Regions from separate parts of the Streptosporangium sp. NPDC002607 genome, predicted to be linked through region 1. Evidence: riboswitches for the same ligand, from Rfam matches in the RefSeq annotation. Region 1 holds a riboswitch; each other region holds the start of a gene.

What was found. Region 1 has a riboswitch for cyclic di-AMP ahead of ACWD3H_RS32820 (C40 family peptidase). Riboswitches for the same ligand answer to the same signal wherever they lie in the genome.
Region 2: it holds a riboswitch for cyclic di-AMP, as region 1 does, so the genes downstream of both, ACWD3H_RS29865 (CHAP domain-containing protein) here and ACWD3H_RS32820 (C40 family peptidase) in region 1, are expected to answer to the same signal.
Region 3: it holds a riboswitch for cyclic di-AMP, as region 1 does, so the genes downstream of both, ACWD3H_RS10905 (C40 family peptidase) here and ACWD3H_RS32820 (C40 family peptidase) in region 1, are expected to answer to the same signal.
Region 4: it holds a riboswitch for cyclic di-AMP, as region 1 does, so the genes downstream of both, ACWD3H_RS18400 (coiled-coil domain-containing protein) here and ACWD3H_RS32820 (C40 family peptidase) in region 1, are expected to answer to the same signal.

What each region holds. Positions count from the first base shown of each region.
Region 1 is NZ_JBSFWD010000036.1:87,789-93,549, reverse strand. Features, by position in the region: gene serA (phosphoglycerate dehydrogenase) at 1-976, shown strand, start outside; gene ACWD3H_RS32820 (C40 family peptidase) at 1,572-2,168, opposite strand; cyclic di-AMP (ydaO/yuaA leader) riboswitch at 2,156-2,386, opposite strand; gene ACWD3H_RS32815 (3-isopropylmalate dehydrogenase) at 2,528-3,574, shown strand; gene ACWD3H_RS32810 (branched-chain amino acid aminotransferase) at 3,746-4,840, shown strand; gene ACWD3H_RS32805 (Uma2 family endonuclease) at 5,159-5,752, opposite strand.
Region 2 is NZ_JBSFWD010000031.1:469-6,229, reverse strand. Features, by position in the region: gene ACWD3H_RS29885 (DUF6716 putative glycosyltransferase) at 1-351, opposite strand, end outside; gene ACWD3H_RS29880 (hypothetical protein) at 489-1,508, opposite strand; gene ACWD3H_RS29875 (oxidoreductase) at 1,667-2,545, shown strand; gene ACWD3H_RS29870 (TetR/AcrR family transcriptional regulator) at 2,564-3,142, shown strand; cyclic di-AMP (ydaO/yuaA leader) riboswitch at 3,636-3,774, shown strand; gene ACWD3H_RS29865 (CHAP domain-containing protein) at 3,793-4,503, shown strand; partial or broken gene ACWD3H_RS29860 (mycothiol transferase) at 4,403-4,936, opposite strand; partial or broken gene iscB (RNA-guided endonuclease IscB) at 4,967-5,761, opposite strand, start outside.
Region 3 is NZ_JBSFWD010000007.1:177,324-183,084, reverse strand. Features, by position in the region: gene ACWD3H_RS10920 (glycosyltransferase family 4 protein) at 1-480, opposite strand, end outside; gene ACWD3H_RS10915 (M48 family metallopeptidase) at 477-1,754, opposite strand; gene ACWD3H_RS10910 (hypothetical protein) at 1,966-2,805, opposite strand; gene ACWD3H_RS10905 (C40 family peptidase) at 3,049-3,471, opposite strand; cyclic di-AMP (ydaO/yuaA leader) riboswitch at 3,683-3,842, opposite strand; gene ACWD3H_RS10900 (class I SAM-dependent methyltransferase) at 4,185-4,883, opposite strand; gene ACWD3H_RS10895 (C40 family peptidase) at 4,956-5,761, opposite strand, start outside.
Region 4 is NZ_JBSFWD010000014.1:155,947-161,707, forward strand. Features, by position in the region: partial or broken gene ACWD3H_RS18395 (IS5 family transposase) at 1-730, opposite strand, end outside; gene ACWD3H_RS18400 (coiled-coil domain-containing protein) at 798-1,721, opposite strand; cyclic di-AMP (ydaO/yuaA leader) riboswitch at 1,776-1,912, opposite strand; gene galT (galactose-1-phosphate uridylyltransferase) at 1,985-3,064, opposite strand; gene ACWD3H_RS18410 (DeoR/GlpR family DNA-binding transcription regulator) at 3,061-3,861, opposite strand; gene ACWD3H_RS18415 (HD domain-containing protein) at 3,948-4,544, opposite strand; gene ACWD3H_RS18420 (50S ribosomal protein bL37) at 4,799-4,876, shown strand; gene ACWD3H_RS18425 (TIGR03086 family metal-binding protein) at 4,917-5,504, opposite strand; gene ACWD3H_RS18430 (choice-of-anchor I family protein) at 5,690-5,761, shown strand, end outside.

The DNA of each region.
Region 1 (5,761 bases):
GTCCAAGGAGACCATCGGCCTCATCGGTGACAGGGAACTGCACGCGGTCAAGCCGAACGTCCGCCTCATCAACGTCGCCCGCGGCGGCATCATCGACGAGAACGCCCTCTACTCCGCGATCAAGGAGGGCCGCGTCGCCGGGGCCGGCATCGACGTGTTCCCGAAGGAGCCGGTCACCGACAGCCCGCTCTTCGAGCTCGACCAGGTGGTCGTCACCCCGCACCTGGGCGCCTCCACCCACGAGGCCCAGGAGAAGGCCGGCACCCAGGTGGCGCGTAGCGTGAAGCTCGCCCTGGCCGGGGAGTTCGTGCCCGACGCGGTCAACGTCCAGGGCGGCGCCGTCGCCGAGGACGTCAAGCCGGGCCTGCCGCTGGCCGAGAAGCTCGGCCGGGTGTTCACGGCTCTCGCGGGCGAGGTCGCCACCAAGCTCGACGTCGAGGTACGCGGCGAGATCGCCGCCCACGACGTCCGCGTGCTGGAGCTGGCCGCGCTCAAGGGTGTCTTCACGGACGTGGTCGAGGACTCCGTCACCTACGTCAACGCCCCGCTGCTGGCCAAGGACCGCGGCGTCTCGGTCGAGCTGGTCACCAGCGCCGAGAGCCCCGACTGGCGCAACGTCGTGACGGTCCGCGGCGTCCTCGCCGACGGCCGTGCGGTCTCGGTCTCCGGCACCCTGTCGGGTCCGCGGCAGATCACGAAGATCGTCGAGGTCAACGGCTACCAGATGGAGATCGAGCCGACCGACCACCTGTCGTTCTTCACCTACACCGACCGCCCCGGCGTCGTCGGCGTGGTCGGACGCATCCTCGGCGACCACTCGATCAACATCGCCTCGATGCAGGTGGCCCGGGACGTCAAGGGCGGTAAGGCTCTCATCGCGCTCACCGTCGACACCGCCATCCCGGCCGACGTGATCGACCAGATCGGCGCGGAGATCGGCGCTGACAGCGGCCGCTCGGTCGACCTGGCCGACTAGGGCCTGTCCCGCGGATCTTGCCGTGGCGAGGATCGGCCAGGTGGTGTCTCGCAAGGCGGAGGAGGGAGCCGTAGCGTGCTGCGGTGACCGACGACAACGCGGCGAGGCGCCGCCTGGGCGACCGCAGTAGGCAAAAGATCCACCGAGGTGGCCGCCGCCCCGCACTGTGGGGCGGCGGCCACCTTTCGTCTCAATATGTGAGAAGTGTGTACGCCGGGCGAGACGGTGTTCCGGCCGCCAGGTAGCCTGGGATGAAATGCGCCAGGTCCCAGCCTGCCGCGACGGGGCCTGACAGGGGTGGGCCGGCAACTCTCCGGCGCCACGCCCCAGATCACCGGTCCGTGATCCGGACCCGTGACATCAGGCCTGGTCGGAGCCCTGATCGGAGTCTCGACCATTGCCCCTGCTCGCATGCGACCGAGACGAGATTCGCCATGTACGACATGTATCCCTGGAACCACGCCGAAGAGGTCAAGGACGAGGCCGCCGAGGCGCTCCAGACCGCCCTGGACCGCCGGGACAACGGTGGTTCCCCCATCCACTGAACCTGTTCCCAGTGCCGGCGGGGGTCCCGCGGCTGATCAGCCGGTGTGTCTCATCCGCCGGTCGCGATCTCGATCTGCTCGGTCGACTTGACCCCCTGCGGATCGGGGCGCACCGCGCCGACGAAGGAGGACCGGCGCCAGGCGCTGAGCTTCTCCTCCTTGACCACGTCGCCGCTTCGCGGGGCGTGGACCATGTAGCCGGGTCTGGTGATCATGCCGACATGGCCGAGGCCGCTGAAGAAGGCCAGGTCACCGGCCTTGAGGTCCTTCCAGGCGATCTTCTTGGAGAAGGCGGCGTACTGGTCGGTGGTGACGCGGGGCAGCTTGATCCCGGCGGCGCCGTAGGCGCGGAGCATCAGGCCTGAGCAGTCGAAGCCGCCGTTGCCGGTGCCACCCCAGACGTAGGGCGTGCCGCGCTTGGACATGGCCCACTTCACGGCCTTCTGCCAGGCGGGCCTGGGGGTCGCGCTTTTCAGTGCCGCCTTCAGCCTGACGGTGCCGAGCGCGGGAACTTCGGGGGAGGGGAGAGGGGAGGCGGCCAGGGCCGCAGTCGGCGCCATGGCCGAGGCCGCGAACACCGCGGCACCTGAGACGAGAATGGACAGGACGCGGGAGTACATCTTGCCGGACAGGATGATTCCTTCCATAAGGCCGGCCGGGTGAGCTGTCGGGCTCGGGCGTGGAGGCCGCCCTACGGCGCGAGAGTGCGCCGATTCGCCCCAAGGAATCCCGTGATGGCGGCCGGGAGCGCGCTCCGGGGGAGGAGCGGGTTCCCGGGGGCCCGGTGGATCCCGGAAAAAGTGGTTCCCCGGCTCCGTACGGGCCGGTAAGGGGATGGTCCGTACGGATTAGGCGTCGATGTGAATGGGGAGGACGATAACGAAACCTCGCGAAACGGTCAATAGGGAGCAAAAAAGGACAAAGTGATCACACGGGTGGACGCGCGGACACGTCCGAAGAGTGAGACCGGTGTTCGATCACCGAGACGGACAGGTAAGGTGCCTGCATGGATTCGCGTAACATTCGCCTGGCGGTCATCCCCGGGGACGGGATCGGAGTCGAGGTCGTCACCGAGGGCCTGAAGGTCCTCGAAGCGGTCGGCACCAAGGTGGAGACCACCACGTACGACCTCGGAGCCAAGCGCTACCACGAGACCGGCGAGACCCTGCCCGACCCGCTGCTCGACGAGCTACGCGGATACGACGCGATCCTGCTCGGCGCGGTCGGCGACCCCAGCGTGCCCCCGGGCATCCTGGAGCGCGACCTGCTGCTCAAGCTCCGCTTCCAGCTCGACCACTATGTGAACCTCCGCCCGGTCAAGCTCTTCCCCGGCGTCGAGACGCCGCTGGGCAAGGCCCGCCCCGAGGACATCGACATGATCGTCGTCCGGGAGGGCACCGAGGGCCCCTACGCCGGTGCCGGAGGCGCCATGCGCCGCGGCACGCCGTACGAGATCGCCACCCAGGAGTCGCTGAACACCGCCTACGGTGTCGAGCGCGTGGTGCGTTACGCCTTCGAGAAGGCGGTGGCCCGCCCCCGCAAGAAGCTGACGCTGGTCCACAAGACCAACGTGCTCACCTACGCCGGTGACCTCTGGGCCCGCACGTTCGACCGGGTCAGCGTGGAGTACCCCGAGGTCCAGACCGACTACTGCCACGTCGACGCGGCCTCGATGTTCTTCGTCAGCCAGCCGGAGCGCTTCGATGTGATCGTCACCGACAACCTCTTCGGTGACATCCTCACCGACATCGGCGCGGCGATCGCCGGTGGCATCGGCCTGGCGGCCAGCGGTAACGTCAACCCCGACCGCACCGCGCCGAGCATGTTCGAGCCGGTCCACGGCAGTGCCCCCGACATCGCGGGCCAGGGCAAGGCCGACCCGACCGCCACCATCCTGTCGGTCGCCATGCTCCTGGACCACCTGGGACTGGCCGACGAGGCGGCCCGGGTCGAGCAGGCCGTCGCCGACGACCTGCTCGAGCGGCTGGCCGGCTGGGCCGGCCGGACCACCCAGGAGATCGGTGACGACATCACCGCGCGAGTAGCCGGCTGAGGAAGCCGCCCCCTCGACCCCGATGCGCCTGGCGGCTCCTACGAGCCGCCGGGCGTTTTTTGTTTCCCACGCACTGCCGGTTTTCGGCATGGATGCAGTAGTTTCCCGTTACCCGGTCCAACGCAGAATGGACCCGAGGGTAAGCCAGACATCAAGATAAGGATCCGCGTCATGACCACCGCTCAGAAGCTCAGCTTCGACGTGCAGCTCTCCGACCACGCTCGCACCGCGGCCGAGCGCGAGCAGGTAATGGTGGCTCCGGGGTTCGGCCAGGTCTTCACCGATCACATGATCTCGATCGACTACACCGAGGGCGAGGGCTGGCACGACGCCCGGCTCATGCCGTACGGCCCGCTCAGCCTCGACCCCGCGACCGCGGTCTTCCACTACGCGCAGGAGCTCTTCGAGGGCATGAAGGCGTACCGCCAGCAGAACGGCGCGATCGTGACGTTCCGCCCCGAGGCCAACGCCGCCCGCTTCAACACCTCCGCGCTGCGGATGGCCATGCCCGAGCTGCCCGAGGAGACGTTCGTCGAGTCGCTGGAACTGCTCGTCCAGACCGACCGCGAGTGGGTGCCGACCACCCCCGGACACAGCCTCTACCTGCGCCCTTTCATGATCGCCACGCAGCCTGCGCTCGGGGTCAACTACCCCTCCAGGAGCTACAAGTACATGGTGATCGCCTCTCCGGCGGCGGCCTACTTCGGTGGCGGGCAGGCGGTCAGCGTCTGGCTCTCCACCGAGTACACCCGCGCGGCCCCCGGCGGCACCGGCTTCGCCAAGTGCGGCGGCAACTACGCGGCGGCCTTCGTGGCCCAGCGCCAGGCCGTCGAGCAGGGCTGTGACCAGGTGGTCTGGCTGGACGCGAGCGAGCACCGCTACGTCGAGGAGATGGGCGGGATGAACCTGTTCTTCGTCTACGGCGACCGCCTGCTGACCCCGGCGCTCACCGGCACGCTGCTGCCGGGCATCACCCGCGACTCGATCCTCGCCCTGGCCTCGGACCTCGGCCTGCGGGCGGAGGAGGGGCGGCTGTCGATCGAGGAGTGGCAGCGGGGCTGCGAGTCGGGCGAGCTCACCGAGGTCTTCGCCTGCGGCACCGCCGCGGTGGTCACCCCGGTCGGCTCGGTCAAGGGCGCCGACCGCGCCTGGACGATCGGCGACGGCACCCAGGGGCCGGTCACCGAGCGGATCCGCGAGGAACTCGTGGGCATCCAGTACGGTTCCCGCCCGGACCCGCACAACTGGGTCCACAAGATCTGCTAGTCCCGTTTTCCGCATGTGCTGCATCGTTGCAGGTCAGCAGCTATATCTGATCTCAGTGCCGCGGGTAATCACCCCGGGTCAACCGGGGTCACGTGCGGAACACAGGGCCAGTCCCGCGTGCGACCTTGATGGGTTTTTGCTCTTGTGTGGCACCTGACCTGTGACGGGATCCCCAGGTGTGAAGTGGGAACGATGCGGTGACAGGTGCTGCGTAAGGGGGCGAGGAGATCCGGCCAACACGTTCATGCCGGTCACCGTGGGGGCCCCAGCCGGAGGAGGCCCGGTCTCCAACTGGCCAGGCCTCCTCCGCGGGCAGGGCTATCCTTCGGGCAGTTCGTCGGTGTCGATCGTGAGGTTCCACGGCTCGGGAAGTTTCAGGGAGCCGCCGAACTTGACGATGTTTTCCTGCTGGTACCCCTTAGGGCTGGGGCTGCTGAGAAGCCGGATCTGCTCGTCGAAAGCATCGATGACGAGATAGAGCGGGACACCTGCCAACGCGCAGTTTTGCGGCTTGACGACGTGATCGTCGTTGACGCTGCTTGGGGAGACCACCTCCACCACGAGCAGCGTGACGTCACCGTAGACCTCGTTCTTGTCCCACATCCTTGGATTACGTGGCACGACGGTGAGGTCGGGGCGGTAACGTTCGGCTTGAGGGCCGAGATGGATCTTGATGTCGTTCCAGATCTTCCAGCCATGCTCGGTCACCGTGCCGAGAAGGTGGGTGAGAACCCAGAAGACGATGTTGTTGTGGCTGTCGGTAGGCAACTCCCTCACCACGATCCGGCCGTTGATGAGCTCGACGCGCCGGTCAGGCCATTGCTCGCACATCTCTGGGAGTCGCCTGACAAGTTCATCGCGGAGATCTTCTTGTGGTGCTCTCTCGGTTGGTCGATCCAGAACCTTGGCCATGCGGTCATC
Region 2 (5,761 bases), on a different contig from region 1:
GCTGCGAAACAGCCAGGCCTTCTCGGTGGCGGGGACGGAGATGCCAGGCAGGCCCGAGACGAACACCGGCCGTGGCCGCAACCCGGCCAGCACCTCGCCGACCAGCACGTCCACCACGGGCCCCGTGCAGGCGGCGAGCACCACGTCGGGCCCGAGCCGCTCGGCGGCCCGGCGCAGCGCGCGGGCCGAGAGCACCGGCGGATCCGCCGCCGAGCCCGCGACCGCGGCACTGATCTGCGCCGGGGACGGGGTGATGGGGGTGCGGATGACCGCCAGCTCCCTCGTGCATCCCGAGGGCAGGTCCCGCAGCAGGCAGGCCGCCCACTTCAGGTAGGAGTCAGAGTCGGCCACGGCCAGGACCTTCAACGAGAACCTCCAACGGGGATCCCCCGCTTCATATCCGATTTCACATGGGCGGACCCGGCGCGGCTCGCATCCCGGGGCGGCACGCCACCGGCCTCCGGCCGCGGGGTCACGAGGTCACGAGGTCATGCCCCGGTGGCTCCCGTGTCGTGATGGGCGAACATCGACAGGTGGGAGCGGAGCGAGGGGGCCGCCTCCACCGTCCACCACTCGTCCGGGACGTCCACCGTCTCGACCGGGACGCCCCTGGCCGAGAGCAGGACCCGCAGGGAGGTGACCGCGGTGGACGGCAGGCTCAGTACCCGCTGCCCGGCGGCCAGCCCGCGCAGGGTCATCTCGGCGGGGATCCCGCCGCCGTAGACGGTGATCCCGGGCTGCTCCCCGACCCTGGCGAGATCGTGGGGGTCCTCCCTGCGGTGCGGGAAGTAGGCCACCGGCCCGGCCGAGCCGAGAGCGGCCAGCCAGCCGAGGTAGTGGTCGCGGTGGATCAGGCCGTTGCGGACCAGCGAGGTGCCGAGAACGACCGTGAGCTCCTTGGGACGGGGCACGCGCAGCGGCTGCGACCGCAGCCAGGCGAAGTCGTGGGTGATCAGCTCGGCCCCTCTCGCCCGTACGGCCTTCGCCAGGTCCGCGGGAACGGGCAGCGCTGTGAAGATCGACAGCCGCCCCGAGCGGGCCGCGGCGCGCAACCTGAGTCCGGCCGCCGCGCCGAGGGCGGTTCTGAGCCGTCCCGCCTTCCCCCGGGCCCTCAGCAGGGGCGTACCCGCGTGGCCGACGAGCAGCTCCAGGAGCCTGATGGTGGCCAGCCCGTCGTCGACGATCACGATACGGCCGGGGCGCCCGGTGAGCCAGCGGAACTGGACCTTGCCGGAGAAGGCGTCGCCCACCGCCCAGGTCACGCCCCGGTGCGGCCTGGGCATGTCCGGCCGCGCGGCGGTGAGCTCCAGGCCCGGCGGCAGGGTGAGGCGCCCGAGCTCGCGCCCGGTGGCGGCCAGGGGGCGGAGCCTCGCCCTGGGCACGAGGTGGCTGCGGGCACCGAGCAGCCCCGCGTGGTGGGCCTCCACGGCGCAGAGCATCTGCAGCGGGGATTCCACCCAGGCGATGGCCGAACCCTGATCCCGCGCGTGGTCTCGACCGTCCTCCACGCCGGGTGATGACCCGTTCACGACTGACCCAAGCTAACCCGGTGGCCTTAAGCGCCGGGGAACCACGGATGAACAGCCGCCCACGCGTGCTTGCGCGCGGTCTTTTCGATCTTTATCGTGGTGTACGGAACCGTTTCGTACACCACGGAGGAGTGAGCATGTGGACAGCCGATGAGATTCCCGACCTGACCGGCTCCACCGCCGTGGTCACCGGGGCGAGCGGCGGCATCGGCGTACCGACGGCACTGGAGCTGGCCAGGCACGGTGCCAGGGTCGTCATGACGGCACGCGACCCGGACAGGGGCCGGGCCGCGCTGGAGGCGGTCAGGGCGGCGGCGCCGGGGGCGACGGCCGAGGTGAGAGCGCTCGACCTGGCCGACCTCCGCTCGGTACGCGCCTTCGCGGACACCGTCGACGGGCCGCTGGAGCTGCTGGTCAACAACGCCGGGGTGGGCCCGATGTCCCGGCGGACCACCGCCGACGGCTTCGAGACCCAGTTCGGCGTCAACCACCTGGGGCACTTCGCCCTGACCGGCCTGCTGATGCCACGCCTGCTGGCCGCCTCCGCGGCCCGGGTGGTCACGGTCTCCAGCGACGCGCACTCCCTCGGCGCGATCGACTTCGAGAACCTGGGGCTGGAACGCGGGTACGGCATGTTCTCCGCGTACAGCCGTTCCAAGCTGGCCAACCTGCTGTTCGCCGTGGAGTTGCAGCGCCGCGCCGACGCCTCGGGGGCGGCGCTGCTGAGCCTGGCGACCCACCCGGGCATGACCGCCACCGGCATTCTGAAGCCGGGCGCCCTCACCCGCCCCTTCAACGCGCTGATGCGCCTGGTGGCACAGCCGGTCGCCAAGGGCGCCAGGCCGTCCCTGTACGCGGCCACCTCTCCCGAGGCGAGAGGCGGGCAGTACATCGGCCCGGGGCCGAAAGTGCTGCGCCCCTCGCCGAAGGCACTGGACGAGGCGGTGGCGGCGAGGCTCTGGGAGAGGTCCGAGGCGCTGACCGGCGTACGATTCGGGGAGATCCGCCAGCACTAGCGAACCACCGGAGGCACCTTGCGTCTCGACCCCACTCGGGAGCGGGCGATCCTCGACGCGACGGCCGGTCTGCTGTCCGAGGTCGGATACGACCGGATGTCCATCGACCAGATCGCCAGGCGGGCCAGCGCGAGCAAGGCCACGATCTACCGTCGCTGGGCGGGCAAGGAGGCGCTGGTCGTGGATCTGATCTGCAACCACCTTGAGATCGACGTCGTGCCGCCGCCCGACACCGGGTCGATGCGCGGGGACCTGATCGGGGTCGTGGACGGGTTCTGCCGGATACTGGAACGGAAACAGGCGATGATCTTCGGCCTGTTTCCGGCGTTCCTCACCTCCCCCGAGCTGGCCTCCGCCCTGCGCGACAACGTGCCCCGCCCCGACATCACCGGCACCGTCCCGCTGCTGGAACGCGCCAGGGAGCGCGGCGAGCTGCCAGGGCCGGTGGACCCCGCGGAACTCAGGAAGGCCACCGAGGCGCTGGTGTGGTACCGGCTGCTCTTCACCGGTAAGCCACTGGATCGGGAGTTCGTCGAGGACACGGTCGACCGGTTCCTGCTCCCGCTGTTCCGATCCTGGTCCGGCCAAGAGAGCTGAGGCCCGCCCTGCCGCCGGCGGGCCCCTGAGCCGCCGAACCTCGTTCGGGCCTTCCGGGGGAGCGGGACGCATCCGCTCCGCACTTTTTACCATCGAATATTTGTTGCAAAAAGTTAAGGCCTGACACCCTTACCGGCGAGCCTCCCGATCATGCCATACCATCCCGGGTCAGGCGATCCACCGGCGGGTACCACACGGCTGGATCGCCGAGGAAACAGGGGATCCCGCCCGCGACGGGGCCGCGACCCCGTCCACCGCGACCGGCCGGAGGACGAGGGTGACCCGCCTCCTTCCCAGGCCAAGCGACCCCCCGTCGTACCCCTGCGACTTGGACGTATCACCAAGTCAGGGCAATGTGTCCTACTTGTAATCGTCTGTCCGAGTGACGTACGTTCGTCCTGTTCATGGCAAATGTCTGGGTCTGTATAGATCTAAGCATTGCCGTCACATTGCCCGACCGTGTTCCACCTGGGCGGAACCCCTCCGCCCGCGGTGAGCACGGCCGCCGAATCCGCGAAGTCTGCGGAACCGGGGAACCACGTTCCTGGGGTGAATCAGCGCGTTCTCGCGCCGTAGGGCACTTCCCAGCCCGAACCCGTCAGCTAACCCGGTAGGCGGCATGGAAGCGAAGCAAGGAGTCGAACCCCGCTATGACCAAGCACCGCCTCACCCCCACCTTCAGCGCCCCCCGCGTGGCGAGCGCCCTCCTGGGCGCCTGTGTCGTCCTGGCGACCGGCTCCGTGGGCTCCGCAGCCCTGGCCGACAGCCACACCGCTCTTAACCCGCCCGCCGACGCGAAGATCTCCGAGGTCTCGCAGCACAAGCCCGCGAGCACCCCGCTCGAGATCGCGGCCCAGAGGCTGCCCAAGGTCTCCGCCGCGCAGGTCCTGGACCTCGCCTCCAAGCAGATCGGCGTCCGCGAGAACTCCCAGGGCGGCGGGACCAAGTTCCACTCGTGGTACATGTCCTCCCCGCGCGCCAAGGAGACCGTCGCCCGTGACGGCGGCACCATCCAGGGCTACGCCAACGCCCCCTGGTGCGCGATGTTCGTCTCCTGGGTCGGCGAGATGGCCGGCATCCGGCCCACGATGGGCTGGGACGCCTACACCGTCACCCACGCCAAGTGGTTCAAGAACAACCACCACTGGGGCACCACCCCCACTCCCGGCGCCGTCGTCTACTTCGACTGGGCCGGCGGCAAGAGCCTCGACGGCATCGACCACGTCGGCTTCGTGAAGAAGGACAACGGAGACGGCACGATCACCACGATCGAGGGCAACACCGGCAACGGCAACGTCGAGCAGCGCATCCGGCCTGTCTCCCAGGTCGTCGGCTACGGCTACCCCGTCTACGCCAACTGATCCACACCCGCCGCCCGCGCCATCCCCCATGGGGCGGGCACCCGGCACCCCGCCGGTGAACGCGGGCCGATCCGCACTCGCCCAGGGGCGCCGCTCGCTCGAGCGGCGCCCCTGACGGCGTTCCCCCGGCCGCCTTCGCGACTCCTTCGCATCGATCGTCCCACCGTGGTGCCCCTTTCGCGGTGACGTCCAGCGCCCCGGTGGCATCCACGATGCCGCGAGAGTGTGCGCACTCCTCATCCCAGGCCCTGAACGCCTCATCGACACCGGCTCCATCGACGTCGGATTCGGGGTGCTCGCCGGATTCCGGGGGCCGCCAGAGGTTCCGGCGGTTCTCTCCGTTCAGCACGTTCCGGAACCGGCTTCGCTCGACCACGCCCATGTGCCGGACCAGCCCGAGCAGGGACGGCTCCGAGGGGGTGCGGTCTTTTCTCCGAGCTGCTCGGCGGTCAGGCCCGCGATTTCATCGGTTACCTCCAGCGTGGAGACCCCCGCCTTCAGACGGGGGAGGAAACGCGGCACGGTGCCGCGTTTCTGAATGGGTTGCGTAGCCGTAGCCGTCCGCTCTCTGGAGCATGCGAACGTGGCGGTGGCCGATGCCCTGCACGGTGCCGTGCCGGGTGGTGATGTTGAAGCTTCCGGTGGTGCGGACGGCGACCCGGCCGGTGTGAACCCCGGCCTTCTTGCCTGCCGGGACGTTTGCCCGGACCAGGTCGCCGGTTTGGAAGCCGTGGTGCAGTTTGCTCCGTGGCCGGGCAAGACGGGGGAACCCGTATCGGTCGGGGACGGTGCGGGCGTAGGTGCCGCGCCCGGTCGCCGTGACCACCAGGACCGTGGACGGCCAGGCAGTCACGCTCTCCAGTTCGCCGACGTGCAACGCGTCCAACGTGTGGGACTTCGGAGCGCCGGTGCGGGAGCGGTTCCATTTGGTGCGCCCGCCGGAGGCGCCTGCCACGGGCAGGCCGGTGGCCTTCAGCGCCTGCCACAGTGCCCAGCGGGTGGTGTTGACGGCGGCGGCGTCGCGCAGCGGTGCTTTCGCCTGCTTGAGGATCTTCGTCAGGAGGGTGGGCTTGTCCTTGAGGAACTCCTGCACGGGGGTGGCGTTCTTGGTCTGGTTACAGCCGATGCAGGCCAGGGTGAGGTTGCTGACGCGCTCAGAGCCGCCCCGGCTGCGGGGGTGGATGTGGTCGAGGTTGAGCGGTACGCCGCTCGCGCCGCAGTAGGCGCAGGTGCGCCCCCACTTGGCCAGCAGGTATTC
Region 3 (5,761 bases), on a different contig from region 1:
CACCAGCTTGTCCTCGGGTATCACCCTGGCCAGCCGCTGCCGGGTGTACTCCCCCAGGTAGGTGACCACGTCGGCGTGCGCGCCGATCCTGGCGAGCACCCGGCGGCCGATCGGGAGCGCCGTCCAGCCCGCCTCGTGGCCGTGGGTGACCATGACGACGCGGCGGACCCCGGCCTCGCGCATCCTGGGCGCGAGCAGCCCGAGCGGTGCCGCCGCCCCGAAGACCACGGTCTCGCAGCCGAACTCGGCGATCAGTGCGGCCGCCCGGCGGGCGACGGCGGGGGTGGGCAGCATCAGCGAGGTGGGGTGCCGCACCACGGGGTAGGGCTGCCGCAGGTCGAAGTCCTCGCTGCCGGGCCACTGGGGGGCGTAGACGACGACCGAGCCGGGCGGGCGGCGGGCGATGAGACCGTACACGAACGACTGGATCCCCCCGGCGCGGGGCGGGAAGTCGTTCGTGACCACCAGCGTGCGCCTCATGGCTCGGAGAGACCGTTCAGCCGGGCCCAGGAGCGCGCCAGCGCGATGCGCTGCGGCGCGCTGGGATGCGAGGCGTAGAGCACGTACTCCACGAGGTCGGGTGACAGATCCGAGATGTTGGTGACCGCCAGCCGTTTCTGCATGGCGACGAACGTCGCCGGATCCCTGGTCAGGTCCAGCGCGTGGACGTCCGCACGGGCCTCGATGTGCCGGCTCACCAGGTTCTGTGCCGGTCCTGACAGCACCGTGGCCAGACTGAGCAACCCCATGACCAGGCCCACCGCCCTCGGGTCGCCGATGGAGGAGATCCCCGCGCGGCGCCGCACGACCCCCGCCGAGGTCACCACGTAGAGCAGGCACGCCCCGAACGCCGCGCCCAGAGCTCCGACGAGCGTACCGGAGAGCACGTCGCCCGCCTTGGCGTGACCGAGCTCGTGCGCGACCACCAGCTCGACCTCGTCGGCGGGCGCCCGGAGCAGCGTGTCGTAGACGACGATCCTGCGGGTCGCGCCGAATCCGGAGACGTAGGCGTTGAGCGCGGTGGTCCGCCGGGAGGCGTCGGCGACGAGCACGTCCTCCACCGGCACGCCGTCCCTGGCGGCCATGGCGAGCAGGTCGTCGCGGAGTTGTCCGGCCTCCATCGGCCTGAAGTCGTTGAAGATCGGCTCGATGAGCACCGGATAGGCGAAGGAGGCCGCCACCGTCAGCGCGAACGCGCCGGCCGCCGCCGGGATCCACCAGCGCCGGTAGCGCCGCGCCAGCGCGACCACCGCCAGAACCATGATCGCGGTCAGCGCGGTGCCGACACCGATGCTCTTGATCCGGTCGGCGGTCCAGGTCGGCCAGGTCTGGGTGGACAGCCCGAAGTCGCGCAGGTAGGTCTCCGACCACATCCCCAGCGGCCAGCGCAGCATCGCGACGGCCACCGACAGCGCCAGCACGCCGAGCAGCGCCCGCAACCACCACGGCCCCCGCAGCCGGCCGACGAGCCGCGCGCCCAGCGGGATGCCCACCAGCACCCCCGCCACCACCAGCGTCAGGCCGAGGGAGAGGTAACCCGGTACGCTGACCAGCTTGTCGAACGCCTCGGACCTGGCGATCTGCTCGGCCGTGAAGTCGCGGGCCGGATCGGGGACGACCGCCGGGGCCCCCTCGGGCAGCGCCCGCCAGGGCGTGGCGAACGCCACGACCGCCAGCGTGACCACCCCCAGCGCGGCCAGCGCCCACCCCGCCGGCCGCACGCCCGAGGGCGCGTCCGTCGTGCTCAGCGTCATCAAACACCTCCAGCGTGGAGCCCGAACCCGGGGCCCCGTCCTTTGGATCTTCTGCCTGCCGCGGTCGGCCGGACGGCGCCTCGCCGAGTCGTCACCGGTCACCGCGGCACGCCGCGGCTCCCTCCCGTGCCTCGCGAGGCACCCGCCGACCACTCCTCGCCACGGCGAGATCCGCCAGGTGAGCCCTGGACCGGGAAAGGACACAAGGATGTCAGGCGAGTTCCTTTTCGAGGTAGTCACGCCACGCCACGGTGAGTTGGGCAGGCGACAGGCCGAGCGTGCCGGTGACATCGCCACCGTAGAGCCTCACCAGAGCCTTCTCGCCGAAGCGCTCCGAGATGAACCGGCAGGCGAGCCAGGCCTCCTCGTACACCTGCGCGAGCCGCGGGGCGCCGGGGGCGAAGTCGGCGGGACCGGGGAGACGGGTGGGCAGGACTCCGGCGCGCACCTCGGCGGCCAGTTCGGCGGCGGCCGTCCGCACCGGGATCCCGGCATCGCGGTAGCCCACGTAGTCGGCGAAGCCCTCCGACAGCCACATCGGCACCCGGCCGCCACGGGTCGCGCCGGTGGCCACGTGCACGAGTTCGTGCGTGATCACCACGTCCCTGCCGGTCGTGCTGAGCCTCGCGTAGCCCGAGGGCAGGACGATCACCCGGTCCGCGGTCGCCATCGCGGCCAGGCCCCGGGTGCTCTCCGCTCCGGCGAGTGCCGCGGCCTCGGCGTCGGTGGCGGGGAACAGGATCACCGCTCGGACCGGCCCCCAGATCGCCGCGACCGCGCGGCGGGCCCGGTCGGCCCTGGCGGCCAGGTCCCGCAGGACGGCGGGCGAGACGTCGTGGCCGATCACGAGGGAGTGCTCGCCCCGGACGACGACGGCGGCACCGGGCCACAGGTCGCGAAGGTCGACGGGGAGTTCTCCGGCGCGGTGGAGAGGGTCGCGAGGAAGCGGGCCGGCTCCGGCCAGGAGAGGTCCCGTCCCGGCCAACGGGCCCACGCTCATCAGCGCCAGCATCCCGGCGAGCACGGTGCGGCGCCCCTTCGGGACGGACATAACGATGTGATGCTAGCGGAACGCGGGCCGGCGCTCCGGCCTTCGGGCCGGAGGTGAAGGCCCGCACGGGAGTGCCCGCCGGGGCGCGAGCGTGCCCTGACCTGCCGTGTTCTGCCGCCGGAAAGGTGATCCGGTAGCGCGGATCCGCGCCGGCCCAGGCCGCCGGCCACGCGCTCGCGGCCTTCGCCGGAAACGGAGCGGCCCCGTCCCCGCACATGTGAGGAACGGGGCCGACGCCCCTGCTCAGGCTCCGGGCCGGACCGCTCCGGCGAAGGAGGACCGGTAGTACCCCTCCAGCTTCACGATCCGGACCGTCTTGCCGCTGCTCGGCGAGTGGACCATCCTGCCCTTGCCGACGTACATGCCGACGTGGCCCTTTCCGCTGAAGAACATCAGGTCACCGGGGCGCAGGTGGCTCCACGAGACCTTCTTCCTGATCGCCCGGTACTGGCTGTGCGTGATCCGGGGAATGGACACGCCCGCCTTGCGCCAGGCGTATTTGACGAGCCCCGAGCAGTCGAACGCGCCGGGACCGGAGGCACCCCACCGGTACGGATCGCCGACCTGCTTCTTGGCCGTCGAGACGGCCTTGCGAGCCCGAACCTTCTGCAGGGCCGCCCTGCTCATCTTGGTCTTGACCTTGGTACCGGCCTTGGCCTTGTGCACGGTTCTCTTCGTGCTCTCGGCCTGCTCGGAGACTCCGGCCGCGGTGTTGACCAGGATCTCAGGGGTGCTGTCCGTCGTCGCCCTGGCCGCCGTCGGCCCCAGGGTGACCGCTCCGGCTGAGGCGGTCAGGGTTAGGGCGATGCCGCCGAGGGAAAGGCGGAAAAGGCGCGACAGACGGGTGTTACACGGGGTGGTAGACAGGATTTCTCCTTGGTGCTTCCACTGATGCCTACCGGGTTAGCTGACGGGTTCGGGCTTGGAAGATGCCCTACGGCGCAAATGCGCTGATTCACCCCTGGCCACGCTGTGTCGGGCCTTTTGGGTCCCCGGTTCCATGCCTCCTGGCTGCATAGATTCGGCGGGCCGCCGTGATGAGGTCCGTCCCCGGCAGGGGAACGGCGGCCGGTTGGATTTCTATAGGGACACCGGCCCGAAGACCGACATTCACCGCGACGGCATGGCTTGCACGTCGCGAGGCCAGAAGTTACCCCGATCTCCAACCTTCGGCAAAGCATTCGCCAAACAAGAAGATCAATAAGCCTTCGTGATCTTCCTGTTACCCCTGCTTAATGGCTATTTATGCTATTGAGATATGACTCTCGTCACACCCTAGGAATCACGCCCGACAAATCGCGATTTCTGTAATGTTCATCACATTTGCCATAATTCACGGTTGAAGCCGCGAGGGGCCCTCTCCCGCCGCGGAGCACGGGTCAGCGCCGGACGCACGTGTAGGCGCCGTAGATCGATTCCCTGAAGTCCGCCTCGACGATCTCGAACCCGGCGGCGTCGAACATCGGCTCGAGAAGCCACCGGAAGGTGCTGTACTCGGTGCGCAGATGCTCGGCGTAGTCCTCGCGGGTATAACCCAGCGCGGGATCGTCGGCCGCGCCGTCGAGCCAGCGGCCGAGCACGGCGTCGGCCTCGGCCGGCCGGAAATCGAAGATCAGATCGCGCAGGCGCAGGACGCCCCCCGGTCGTACGATCCGCGCGATGCGGTCGAGTGCGACCGCCTTCCAGAAGTCGGGGAGCTGATGGAGGGCGTGACGGGTGTAGACCGCGTCCGCGGGTGGCCCGGCGTGCTCGTAGGAGAGAAAGCCCGCCCGCACGCATTCGAGGTTGGCCAGGCCGTCCTCGGCGGCCCGGACGGTCAGGAAGTCGTGCATCGCCGGGGAGACGTCGACCGCCACCACGCGCCGGAACCGCCGCGCCGCGGCCAGCGCGAACTGCCCCGTCCCCGCGCCGAGTTCCACGACCGTCGCCGTCTCCCCCAGGCCGCGCCCGGCGAGCGCGGCGAGGTCCTCCCCCGGATCAGGCCTGCCCTGCTTGCGGTCGAACCCGGCGACGAACGCGGCGTCGAGGTGCTCGGGACCGGCATGGGCGAGTTCGTCGAGCATCCATGAAGTGATCATGTTCCGATGCTGGCAGCGCCGCCGCGCGCGACGCACCCGGTTTTTCGGCCGCCGGGACCCGCGCACCGCGCGTCAGGGGCGGACGGCTCCGACGAGGCGACGGCCGTAGGCCGAGAGCGGGACGACCTTGACGACGTCGCCGGTCTGCGGGGCGTGCACGATCTGCCCGTTGCCCGCGTACATGCTGACGTGGCCCAGGCCCTCACTGAAGATGAGGTCGCCCGGCTGGAGGTCGTTCAGCGAGACCTTGCGGCTGGTGCCCCAGCTCCACTGCTCCCAGGTGGTACGGGGGAGGCTGACCCCCCCGCTGCGCCAGGAGGCCTGGACCAGGCCCGAGCAGTCCCAGCCGCCAGGCCCCGTGCCGCCGTACTGGTAGGGCTTGCCGACCTGCGCGAAGGCGAACTGCAGGGCGGCGCGGGCGTTGCCCGAGGCGGGGCCGCTGTACTGGATCCCGGTGCTCTCGGGATTGCCCGTCTTGAAAACGTTGAGTTCGCGCAGGAGCTTCGTCTGAGCCCTGACCATCTTGTCGGCCTTGGCCTTCTCCTTGGCCAGTTCGCCGCGCGTCTCGTCGGCCTCGCTCAGCGCGCCCTTGGCCAGGTTCCTGTTGAGCCGCAGCGCCTTGGTGGCCTCGTCGAAGGCGCTCAGCGACTGGGCCCGGGAGGCCGACATCTGGTCGACCGAGGCCAGGCCGCTCAGCAGCGCGCCGGGGTCGGCCTGGTAGATCATGCCTTCCCAGCTGTTGACCGCGCCGAACTGGTAGGTGCTGACCGCCATCGCGACGAGCTCCTTGCGCAGCCCGGCGACCTGCTCGCTCTGCCGGGCGAGCTCGCTGTTCAGCGTCACGTACTTCTTCTTGGCCCGCTTCCACTTCTCCGAGG
Region 4 (5,761 bases), on a different contig from region 1:
TTGGAGGAGTAGGCCTTGTCCGCGGCCACCGCTGCAGGGCGAGTCCGGGGCCGGCCCACCGGCCCGGTCACGCGGATCTCGTCCAGGACGGTGGTGAACTGCGGGCAGTCAGCGGCCTGCCCAGGCGTGAGCACGAAAACCAGCGGCAACCCCGCGCTATCGGCCACGGCATGGATCTTGCTGCTCAGTCCGCCTTGGGATCGGCCGAGCGCGGCCGCCTCCGCCCGAGCTTCACGGCGTCGCCGGATGGCGGCGCGATCGTCCGCCTGTGGCGCGTCGGCATCGGGTGGGGCCTGCGGCGCGTCACCCGCAGCACCGGCGGCTGCTCGGGAAGCGGAGCCCCCTTTTCCTCGGTCAGCGCCTGCTCCAGCGCGTCCAGGGTTTCCCCGGCGACCGCCAGCCCGGCCGAGTCCTGATGCGCCCGCACGATCGTGGAGTCCACGCTGACCAGTTCCAGCCCGACCTGTCCTCGCGATGCGGCCTCGGCGATCAGCGCGTCCATCAGGCCCTGGAACACGCCGCCTTTGGCCCAGGAGTTGAACCGGGAGTAGACGGTGGACCAAGACCCGTAGCGTTCCGGGACGTCACGCCAGCTGGACCCGGTGCGAAACCGCCACAAGATCCCGTTGAACTGGTCGCGCACCCGCCGTGGCAGCGGCCCGGTCGCCGCCAGCGGCAGCTGCGGCTCGATCAAAGCCCACTCGGCATCGGTCACATCAAAGCGTGCCACATCCGAGTTCTACCAGTCACGGCAGCTAACCACCGATCCTCATCTAGATCCGAACTTCAAACAGCTCCTAGTACATCGAGATGTGCGGGTGGTCGTAGTGGTTGGCGGTGATGCCGCCGCGGTTGGACATGGTTCTCCAGCCGGAGCCGTGGTTGATGCGCTGGCGCCAGATCACGTACTTCACTCCGAGCTTGGACTTGTTCTTGATGGCCCAGGCGGCGATCTCGTCGCCGAGCCGGAGGTTGGCGGCTGAGGGCATCGTGCCGCCGGTGCTCATCATGAAGTCGCAGGCGCGGCCGAGGGGGTGCTCGCCGCCGTCGTTCGCGGACCGGTAGCAACCGACGGCGTACGGAAGGTTGAAGCGTCTCTTGACGGCCTCACGCATGATCCGGGTCCGGTCGGTGATGTTGTCGGCGCCGGTGGGGAGTTGCGGGGCCCAGCTGCCGTCGGCGCGGCGCCCGGAGCCGACGGGGGCGAGCTGGTCGAGCCTGTTCTTGATGTCCTTGATCAGATCTTCGACCTCGTCACGCTGGGTCTGCATCTCCTTGGCCTCCTCACCGATTTCGTCGGTGAGCCTGGCGGCCGTCTCGGTCGCCCTCTTCCTACGTTCGAAGCTCTCGGCGAAGCCCTGTAGGTGCGCGCTCTGCTGGGCGGTGAGCTGCTCCATCACCGCTGCTCCACCCATGTCGTCGGCGAACAGCAGCGCGGGCAGCCCTCCGATGCTGCTCTGGTAGCGGAGCTGGACTATGGAGTCGACCTGCTTTTCCGCCCTGGCGTAGAGGTCGGAGGCCCTGGCCAGGTTCTGCTTGGCGACGGCCTCGGCCTTCTGTGCCTTCTTGAGGGACTCGCGCTTGGCCGCGTATGCCTCGATCAGCCCGTCGACCTTCTTGCCGAGCTTGGCCAGCTCGGCGCGGAGTTTGGCCTCGGTCGGCTTGGGCTCCGCGCTTCCCGCGGTGGGGGCACCGAGGGTGAACGTGGCGACCAGGCTCAAACAAAGGGCCAGAGCCGCATGCCGACGGAACGTGGGGGACGGGGCCGCCACGAACTCTCCTCTCCTTCCGCCTACCGGGTTAGCTGACGGGTTCGGGCTGGAGAACGCCCTTCCACCGAAGTGGTTTCACCCCAGGTGCGGTGGTTCCCCGGCTCCCGGGCGATGCGCCTGGGATTAGGCATATCGGCTGTTGCAGCCGATGTGGGAAGGATAGTAGTGGTAAACACAGGGTCACGCGACTTCAAGACGAGACCAATTGGTGATTAGTTCGTGACAACAGAGCGCAGAAGGTGTGCTGCCTCCTCGGGCAGCACGTCGTTCACGAAGGCACCCATGGCCGACTCGGAGCCGGCGAGATATTTCAGCTTGTTCGGTGCGCGGCGGATGCTGAACAGCTCCATGTGCGCGTACGACAGGTCGCGACCGGTGTTGACCGGCGCCTGGTGCCAGGCCGCGATGTAGGGCATCGGCACGCCGAACAGCCCGTCGAGGCGGCGGAGCACGTCGGTGTAGAGCGGTCCGAACGCCGCGCGCTCCGCGGGCTCCAGTCCGACCAGGTCGGGGACCTGCCGGTGGGGGTAGAGGTGAACCTCCACCGGCCAGCGCGCCGCGGCCGGGACGAACGCCGTCCAGTGCTCGTTCGAGGCCACCACCCGGACCCCGGCCTCCCGCTCCGCGGCGAGCACGTCGGCGAACAGGTTGCCGCCGGTCCGCTCCCGGTGGCGCCCGGCCGCCCCGAGGGTCAGCTTGGTGCGCGGGGTCACGTAGGGGTACGCGTAGATCTGGCCGTGCGGGTGGGCCAGAGTGATGCCGATCTCGGCTCCCCGGTTCTCGAAACAGAACACCTGCTCCACGCCCGGCATCGCCGACAACTCCGCCGTACGGTCGATCCAGGCCTCCATGACCAGCTCCACCTGCTCGGGGGGGAGCATCGCGAATGAGGAGTCGTGCTCGGCGGTGAAACAGACCACCTCACAGCGGCCGACCCCGGGGCGGACCTCACTCAACCCGCCGACCTGCTGATAGTCGCCCAGATAGGTGGAGAACGAGGGGAACCTGTTCTCGAAGACCGCCACGTCGTAGGCCGCGGAGGGGATCTCGGTGAGGTTGCCGGAGGTGGAAGGGCAGAGCGGGCACTCGCTGGCCGGGGGCAGAAAGGTGCGGCCCTGGCGGTGTCCGGCCACCGCGATCCACTCCTCGGTCAGCGGGTCGTAACGCAACTCGGAGGCGGCGGGGCGGGGCGGCAGGTCGCGGCTGTCGACCGCTCCGCGGTCGGCGTCGTCGCGGCGGTCGAAGTAGAACAGCTCCCGGCCGTCGGCCAGGTGGGTGATCGTACGCTTCATCGGCCGACGCTCTCGCTCTCCTGCTGTGGCTCTGTGATGATCAGCTCTCCCACCGAGGCGGCGAGCTCCTCGCGGGCCTCCTCGGCCAGGCCGGAGTCGGTGACCACGATGTGGGCCTGGGCCAGCTCGGCGATCGTGCTGATGCCGACCGTGCCCCACTTGGTGTGGTCGGCGAGCACCACCAGGCGGTGCGCGGAGGCGACCAGCTCGCGGTTGGTCTCGGCCTCCAGCAGGTTGGGTGTGGTGAACCCGGCTCGGGCGCTCATCCCGTGCACGCCGAGGAAGAGGGTGTCGACGTGGAGTCCCCGGATCGCCGTGACCGCGACCGGGCCGACCAGCGCGTCGGAGGGGGTGCGGACCCCGCCGGTGAGCACGACCGTGCGATCGGCCCTGGGGGAGCGGTGGAAGACGTCGGCGATCCGGATCGAGTTGGTGATCACGGTCAGCTCGGGCACGTCGGTCACGTGGTGGGCGAGCGTCCAGGTCGTGGTTCCCGCGGAGAGTGCGATGGCGGTGGCGGGCCGGACGAGCCGGGCGGCCTGCTGGGCGATCGTCTCCTTCTCCGCCTGCTGGCGCGCCGACTTGGCGGCGAAGCCCGGTTCCTCGGTCGAGCCGGACCCGGTGGCGGTGGCGCCACCGTGGACCTTCTCCACCAGCCCGCGCTCGGAGAGCACCTCAAGGTCGCGCCGGATCGTCATGTCGGACACGCCGAGCTCCCGGACGAGATCGGCGACCCTGACCCCGCCCCTGCTCCGCACCCTCTCCAGGATCGCCTGCTGCCGCTGCTGGGCGAGCATTGACTCACTCCCTTTAATTCACCAGATTCCACCAAAATACCACGGCGGGTACCGGGAAATACTGTTGAATTATGGTGGTCACCTGCTCACAGCCGCTCAAGCTCCGCCATGATGTTCGCCCGCGCCGGCTCCTCCAGATCGGCGATGTGGAAGATCGCCGTAAGGTCGAGCAGTGAGCGCAGCACCGCGGCCCTGCCGGACCTGAAAGCGTCGTCGGGCACGAAGGCGTACTCCTCGCGCACGGCGGTCGCGTAGGCGGCGTAGACCTCCGGCGACGCGCCCAGGATCGCCAGGTCCGCGTCGGACAGCACGGCCCCGTCCGCGTCGCCCGGTGCGGGGGCGTGCGTGACGGTCAGCCTGACCAGCCGGGCGACCGTGGCCACCGCCTCGGGGGAGAGCCCCATCTCCGGCAGCGCGCGCTCGGCCAGGATGGCGCTCCGCTCCTCGTTGTCGCCGCGCCGCGGGTCGTAGACGGCGTCGTGGAACCAGGCCGCCAGCCGTACCAGGTCCGGGTGCTCGGCATGAGAGGCCAGGGTGTCGATGTGGGCGAGCACGGCCTCCAGGTGGGTGGTGGTGTGATACCTGCGGTGCGGCTCGTCGTACCGGGTGATCAGTTCACGGCCGAGGGGTTCGGCCTCGGGGCCGGACAGGGACAGCCAGCGGGCCATCAGCTTCTCGCGCATGAGGGCGAGCCTAGAACCTGGCCGGAGGGGAGGATCCTCAGGTGCGGGAGGCGCTGATCGTCAAGGTTGGGGCAACGCACCCACCGGAGCGGGGCGGATCGCGGTTCGGGCCTTGTGCGCCGGGCGTCGCAGGAGGAACGTGAAGGTCTGAACCGGTGGCATCGAGTCCCGTACGGGTCCGGAATCACGGGTCCGGAATCACGGAGGCCGGCACTCGCGGGACCTGGAAGGACCTCAGGGAAGGGGTGGTCGGCATGGCCAGAAGATCGCGTAAGGGCAAGGCCCGCAAGAAGCACAAGGCCAACCACGGCAAGCGGCCGACCGCTCGCTAGCCGTACTGATCACAGAGGCCGAGTCCACGGGGACGGGCGGTCACGCGCGGCGGCCCCAGGAGGCCAGCAGCCGGGTCTGCGCGTCGGTGTCGGAGGGCACCTTCCGGTGCTCTCCGGCCTGGTGCTCCCCGACGGCCGCGGTCTGCCGGTAGCCGGGTTCCGCGTCGGCGAACCAGGTGGCGCAGGCCGCGACCAACTCCGGGTCGAGCCGCTCGTCGGCGCCGATGGCGCGGGCCAGGTCCCAGGTGTGGATGAGGGCGTCGGCGAACAGTTCGGTGATGTACTCCCGGCCGGGCACGTCGCCGAAGGGCAGGTGGACGACGCGGTCGAGGACCCGGTGATCGATCGCCGCCTGGATGGCGGGCACGGCCGAGGTGTCGAACGCCTTGATGGGGTCGTCGCCGAGCAGGTCGCCCTCGAAGGCGTCGCCGATCTCCGCGTGGGCCCGCCCGGCCAGCAACTCGGGAGCCCACAGGTTCTCGCCGACCACGTGGTTGACGAGGGAGCGCACGTCCCAGTCGACGCACGGCGTCGGATTCTCCCACTGGTCGGGGCCGATCCGGTGGACGAGAGCGCCGAAGTCGTCCAGCGCGCGACGGTAAGCCTCGGGTACGTCGATGGTCATCATGCCCTCCCGATGCCCTCCCGGGTTCTCTCCCGGCCCTCATCTTGACCGTAACCCCTGGCCCGCCAGTAGTCATCGCGTCAATGGACATGACCGGCACGTCCGGGAGCGCATCCGACCGGACGGCTTCATCTCCCGGTCATCTCGGCGTCAGGGAAGAGTCACGGTATGTCGTGAGGATCTCTCCTATGCGCACCACGACCTTCACCCGAGCGGCCGTCGCCGCGGCCACCGGCCTGATCCTGCTGCCCGCGGCCGTG